DNA from 2 places in the Actinomyces sp. oral taxon 180 str. F0310 genome. Region 2 is predicted to be linked to the other one. Evidence: riboswitches for the same ligand, from Rfam matches in the RefSeq annotation. Region 2 holds a riboswitch; the other holds the start of a gene.

Region 1 (3,406 bases), 1.2 Mb from region 2:
GTCCCTCCATCCTGCTGGTCTACACGATCATCGGCGTCGTCCTCTTCCTCTTCATGCGCACCCTCGGCGAGCTCCTGCTCTCCGACCGCAAGTACGCGACCTTCGCGGACATCGCGCGCGACCTGATCGGCCCGTGGGCGGGGTTCGTCACGGGGTGGACGTACTGGGCGTGCTGGGTCGTCACCGGCGTCGCCGACATGGTCGCGATCACGGGCTACGCGCGCTTCTGGTGGCCGCACCTGCCCGCCTGGATCCCCATCTGCGCCACGACGCTGCTCCTCTTTGGCCTCAACGCGATGACCGTCAAGGCCTTCGGGGAGACGGAGTTCTGGTTCGCCCTCATCAAGATCGTCGCCATTGTCGCCCTCGTGATTGTCGGCTTCACGATGGTCGCCATGGGCACCGTTGACGAGGCGGGCACCAGCGCGGCCGTCTCGAACCTGTGGTCCCACGGCGGGTTCTTCCCCCAGGGTTTCACGGGATTCCTCGGAGGCTTCCAGATCGCCCTCTTCGCCTTCATCGGGATCGAGATGGTGGGCACCACGGTCGCCGAGACCGACGACCCGGACCGCACGCTCCCCAAGGCCGTCAACTCGATTCCCGTGCGCATCATGCTCTTCTACGTCGCCGCCCTGGCCGCGATCATGATGGTGACCCCCTGGGACCAGGTGAGTCCCGAGTCCTCCCCCTTCGTCACGATGTTCTCCCTGACCGGCCTCGGCGCCGCCGCGACGATCGTGAACCTGGTGGTGCTGTCCTCGGCGGCCTCCAGCGCGAACTCGGGCATCTATTCGACCTCGCGCATGCTCTACGGCCTTGCCCGCCAGGAGCAGGCCCCGGGCGTGTTCTCGCGTCTGTCCAAGCATCACGTCCCCCTCAACGCCCTGTTCCTGTCCTGCGTGTGCCTCCTGTCGGGCATCGTCATCATGGGGATGGGCGGATCGATCTCGGGGGCCTTCACCCTGGTGACTTCCGTGTCCGCCACCCTCTTCATGGGCGTGTGGGTCGTCATCGTCGTGTCCTATCTGGTGTACCTGCGCAAGCGTCCCCAGCTGCACGCGACGTCGCACTTCAAGGCACCCGGCGGCGCGCTGAGCGCCTGGGTGGTCCTGGCCTTCATGGGAGCCATGGGCGTCATCCTGGCGGCCTGGGACGACACCCGGCCCGGCCTGATCTACTCCATCATCTGGATTGTCTTCATCGTCGGCGCGGCGTTCGCGAATCGTCACTACCTCCTGCGTCGCGCATCCCGCGGTATTCTCGGCGACGGCGGCACGGGCGAGGGTCCCCATACCGGCCCTCACCTGCATGAGTAGCGGAACACATGGCGAGTGACTATGCTCGCGTTCGTGCCACGGGAGCTCCGCGGGAGCTGAGAGGGGATAGGCCCCGACCGTAGAACCTGATCCGGGTCGTACCGGCGTAGGAAGGCTCTTTCCTCGTGGCCGCTGTGCAACACGAAGGGAACGACATTCGCATGGCTACCACCACCTCCTTCCGCTGGAGGGTTATCGACATCGTCACCGCCGCCGTCCTCGGCGTCGCGTGCGGCCTCATCTTCGTCGCCTGGAACCAGGTGGGTTACGCGGGCTACGAGTTCCTCAAGGCCATCGCCCCCGGCCTGGGCGGTCTCCTCACCGGTATCTGGCTGCTGGGCGGAACCCTCGGCGGTTACATCATCCGCAAGCCGGGCGCCGCCTTCTTCGTCGAGGTGCTCGCCGCCACCGTGTCCATGGGGCTGGGCTCCCAGTGGGCGGTGGAGACCCTGTATTCGGGCATCGCGCAGGGCCTGGGCGCCGAGATCGTCTTCGCCCTGGTCGCCTACCGCCGCTACAACGTGGGGGTCGTGGCCGGTGCCGGCGCTGCGTCCTTCGCGCTGGAGTGGGTCCTCGAGCTTTTCACCGCCGGGCACCTCGCCAAGGGCGCCCTCTACAACGCCTCCTACCTGGCGTGCGGAGTTGTCTCCGGCGTCTTCCTCGCCGGGGTTCTCGCCTGGGCGCTGACGAGGGCGCTGGCTGCCACGGGGGCACTCAATGCCTTTGCCTCCGGTCGGGGGACGCGCGAGCTTGTCTGACACTCGGCCCGGGGACGAGGCCGTGGACGCCTCCGCCCAGCGCCTTTCCTCCCTCGACGCGTCGGCCGCGCCCGGGGAGGGCGCGCGCGTGCGCGCACGCGGCTGGGGGTGGCGTCACGCGGGGCGCAAGCGGGCCGCGCTATCGGGCGTCGACCTCGACATTGCGCCCGGCGAGCGCGTCCTCGTGCTGGGACCGTCCGGGTCGGGAAAGTCGACCCTCATGGGGGGCCTGGCCGGGCTCCTGGGGGGCGCCGAGGAGGGCGAGGCCACCGGCACGCTCACCGTCGACGGCGTCGCTCCGGAGCGTGCGCGCGGACGCGTCGGCCTGCTCATGCAGGACCCCGAGGCCCAGGTGGTCCTGGCCCGTGTCGGCGACGACGTGGCCTTCGGCATGGAGAACTTGGGGGTGGCTCGCGCCGACATCTGGCCGCGCGTGAGCGACGCGCTGGACGCCGTCGGCCTGGATGTCGCCCTCGACCATCCGACGACGCAGCTGTCGGGGGGCCAGAAGCAGCGCCTCGCGCTGGCGTCCATCCTGGCGATGGGGCCGGGCCTCCTCCTCTTGGATGAGCCGACCGCGAACCTCGACCCGGTGGGCGTTGCGGAGGTTCGCCGCGCCGTCGAGTCGGTCGTGGAGCGCACGGGCGCGACCCTGGTCGTCGTCGAACACCGGGTCGACGTGTGGGCATCCCTCGTGGATCGTGTCATCGTGGTCGCGGACGGTGCGATCGCGGCCGACGGACCCCTGGACGAGGTCCTCAAGCAGCGCGGTCGGGAGCTGCGCGATTGCGGCATCTGGCTTCCCGGCGATGACGTCGCCGCCCAGGCCGGGCCGCTGCCCTCCCCGGAATCGAGGGATCGGGAGGCGCCCCCGCCGTCCGCGGCCGCACGCACGATTGCGCGCGCGAACGATCTGACGATCGGATACGACCCTGCCGCCCCCGTGCGCCGCGGGATCGACGTGTCGATTGAACGCGGGGTGTCGACCTGCATCGTCGGCGCGAACGGCGCGGGAAAGTCGACGTTCGCCCTGACCCTCGCCGGCCTGCTGCCCCCCATCGCGGGCGCCGTCGAGATAGCAACCGCTGACGGAGAGCGCGGCGACCCGCACGCGTGGACCAGCCGCCGCCTCCTCGGGCGTGTCTCCATGGTCTTTCAGGAGCCCGAGTACCAGTTCCTGGCCTCCACGGTCGCCGACGAGCTCGCGATCGGGCCTCGCGCGGCGGGCCTCAACGAGGAGGAGATCGGCCCCCTCGTCGAGGAACATCTGGAGGCCCTGGGCCTATCCGCCCTGGCCCGCGCCAACCCCATGACCCTGTCGGGAGGCGAGAA
Region 2 (3,406 bases):
CAACGAAGCGGCATCCAGAGTTGAGAGCTCGCAACGCGGTGTGCGCGCGTCCGCTGCCCCGGCGCGCAGAGCCGTTTGTGCACGGACAAGAAGCTCCCCGGAGACGTCGTAGGCATCGCTCAGCGTGCCCGCGCTCGTCTGCGCCTTGGGGAGAGTCGAGGCGGTGCAATCCCACGTGGCCACCGCCGCCGACAGCTCCGCCGAGGACGACAGGTCCTTCCCCGACGGGGCAAAGACGGGAGTCACCGACGGGGAATCGAAAAGATCGATCGACCAGGTTTGGACGCCCTGTCGGGAGGCCGCGTTGGTACGGTCATTGATCAGGAGTGCCTGGTCCGCTCCGGAATCCAGCGCGATCCCGTAGGCGCGGCTCACAGTCACCGCCGTCGCGTAGCGTCCCAGCGCGGCTGCCGCAAGGGTACGCGCCTGCTCAGAACTCGACCGATGTGGGTCGGAAGCGATCTCCAAGTCTCTCGTTGCGGTCCTGGCCAGCCACGACACGTACGCGGAAACCTCGGTGGGTGCCTCAGACACGGCCGCAGGCGCCGATTCGCCATCGGGGGTGTCTCCACCCCACGGATCCCACAGCCCGCCCAGTGCCTCGAGACGCTCGTCGGAGGAAGCGGCGGCGGCGCGCAGAGCCGACGAACAGGAGGCGCAATCGGTTGCAAGCGACGCCAACTGGGAGGCTCGGGAAGAAGCAGCCGACTCGGTCCGAGCCGCCTGGTCCCTCACGGCCTCGAAACCCGACAGCGAGGGCAGGGAGGAAGCCTGGCAAGCGGACAACGCCACAACCACCGCGCCAACGGCGAAAACGCTCAGCGCGCGGCGTGTGTTCAAAGTCTGTTTCGCGAAACGCACACCCGCATCATCCCACACCCCTGGGTAGGATAGGTAACTGACCCGCGTACGGCAGAAGAAAGACAGGCGCTTATGGCATCGTCCACCTCAGACGTTTCGCTTGAGGAACTCCTCGCACCTATCGTTGAGCAGGCTGGCCTGGAGCTGGAATCGGTGACGCGCTCGCGCTCCGACCACACACCCCTCCTGCGGGTCATCGTTGACGCGCCTATCGGTGCCGGAGGCGTCGACTCGGATGCCCTGGCGAACGTGTCTCGGGCCGTGTCCCGAGCCCTGGACGACGCCGATCCGATCGACGGCGAATACCTGCTTGAGGTGTCCACGCCCGGCGCCGAGCGCGAACTCACCAAGGTCGACCACTGGCTGCGCCAAGTCGGGCGACTCGTTCGCGTGAAGCTGCGTGCCGGCGGACACGTCAGCGGACGCGTCGTCGACGCCGACGAGTCCGGTGCGACCATCGACGTTGACGGCAACGCCACCACCATCGCCTACAGCGACATGCGGAAGGCGCGTTCTCGCGTCGAATTCGGCGCTGGACAATAGGGTAGAAGACGCCGGTCGGCGTCCTTGTCGGCGATGAGGCCGACGCGATGCCGTCTCGCCGACGTTTGATAGCGTCGTCACATTCGTGTATGGTGTGACCCGATGCACGGGAGCCCCGGAGACGAGGGGCTGAGAGGGAGGCGAGCCTCCGACCGACACACCTGATCCGGGTCATACCGGCGTAGGGACGCAGACACTTCTTCCACGAGGGCTCGTGCGCGCACGCGAAAGAGCCGCAGTGAACGAGAAGAACGCGCACCTCGATGTGACGACCAGGGCCTGGCCCGTCATCTCCGATTCCGAGATCGCGGACGTCCTCGGACGCCTCGAACAACCCCTGGCCGGCACCCCACTGACGGTGTCGAATCGCCCCACCACTGCGGGAATCCTCGTCGACGTCGGCCCTCGCACCGTCTTCATCAAACGACACGGCCCTCGCACGCTTCCCGCCGACCACCTGCGAGCGGTCCACGGCTTGGTCGCCCACGTGCGTGACAGGGGGATCCCCACACCGGCCCTCCTACGCTTCGCCGACCACGACACCCTCTGGGAAACACCCGCCGGAACGTGGGAGGTATACGAAGGTGCCCAAGGCGAGGACCGATACCGCGACGCCCCCACCTGGACGGTGCCCCGCACCCTCGACGAGGCCCGCGCCCTGGGAGCCATGACCGCGCGCCTGGCTATCGCCTCGGCCGGCTATCGCGCGAGACGCAACCCCGCGTGCGCCTATCAATCGAGCATGCACCTCTTCGCCTCCGATCCCAGGCGCAACCTGCCCCGATGGCTCGCCGAACGCCCCGGTGTTCGGGCATACCTGGCGCACTCGGGGCGGCGTATCGAAGACCAGTGGGCGCCTCACCTGCAATTCGCGGCCTCCTACGCGGACATAGCACCCAGGCTGCCGGTCGCATGGACCCACGGGGACCTGCACGTTTCCAACGTCTTTTGGGACGGAAACAACCCCTCACAGGTCATCGACTTCGGCCTGGCGGACCGAAACCCGGCCGTCTACGACCTGGCGCTCGCGATCGAACGCAATGCCTTCGAATGGACACGAATCGTCGATGGCGACGAAGACGCCGTACGCGCAGACGTCACGCTGGCACTCATCGAGGGCTACGAAGAGATCCGCCCGCTGAGCCCCGACGAGAGGCGCGGACTCGTCACCATGATGCCCCTCGTCCAAGCCGAAGCGGCACTGAACTGGATCGAGTACCAGTACGGGGCAACCCGTTCCCTCCACGGCGCCGACTGGTGCCTCGACATCTTCTTCGGCGAGCACACCAGGTGGTTCACGCGCCCGAGCGGGCGCGACTACCTGGCGTGGCTCGACGACGCGCTCACCCACGACTGAGAGGACAGACATGAGACGCGCACTCGCGGCATCCGCCGCGCTACTATCCGCCTGCGCCATCCTGACCGGCTGCGCAGGTGCGAGCACAGACGAGCGGGGCGGCTCGGCGAAACAAACCGTCAGCGTGGCCTTGGACTGGACGCCCAACACCAATCACTCGGGGATCTACCTCGCCATGGCCCGCGGCTACTACGACCAAGCCGGAATCGACGTGGAAATCCTGCCCTACTCCGAGGCGGGATCGGGTTCCGTCCTCCTGTCCAAAGGCGCCGACTTCGCCTTCGAAGGCGCCTACTCCGTCATTGGCTCCCGGGCTCGCGGGGACGCCATGACGATGGTCTTCAACCTCCAACAGCAATCGTCGCAAGGAATCGCCGTGCGGGCGGACAATGCCGACATCACGAGGCCGGCCGACCTCGACGGCAAACTCTTCGCCACGTGGGGAGCCTCCGAAGGGGTTGCGAAGGTGCGGGCGATGATCCGCAACGACGGAGGCGAAGGAAACGTGGAGACCGCTCTGCTGGGCACGAGCGCCTACGCGGCCGTCTACAACGGAAGTGCGGACTTCGCCGAAGGGCTCACGACGTGGGAGGGCATCGAGGCCGACCTTGAGGGCACCCCCCTCAAGTGGTTCATGCCCGCCGA

Evidence for each region. Region 2 has a riboswitch for thiamine pyrophosphate ahead of HMPREF9006_RS01845 (phosphotransferase enzyme family protein). Riboswitches for the same ligand answer to the same signal wherever they lie in the genome.
Region 1: another riboswitch for thiamine pyrophosphate. It lies ahead of HMPREF9006_RS07010 (ECF transporter S component); the one in region 2 lies ahead of HMPREF9006_RS01845 (phosphotransferase enzyme family protein).

The regions. Positions count from the first base shown of each region.
Region 1 covers NZ_GL622194.1:1,647,220-1,650,625, forward strand. The annotation lists gene HMPREF9006_RS07005 (amino acid permease) at 1-1,316, shown strand, start outside; TPP riboswitch at 1,345-1,446, shown strand; gene HMPREF9006_RS07010 (ECF transporter S component) at 1,478-2,074, shown strand; gene HMPREF9006_RS07015 (ATP-binding cassette domain-containing protein) at 2,034-3,406, shown strand, end outside.
Region 2 covers NZ_GL622194.1:413,989-417,394, reverse strand. The annotation lists gene HMPREF9006_RS01855 (hypothetical protein) at 1-879, opposite strand, end outside; gene rimP (ribosome maturation factor RimP) at 934-1,404, shown strand; TPP riboswitch at 1,502-1,609, shown strand; gene HMPREF9006_RS01845 (phosphotransferase enzyme family protein) at 1,643-2,761, shown strand; gene HMPREF9006_RS01840 (ABC transporter substrate-binding protein) at 2,772-3,406, shown strand, end outside.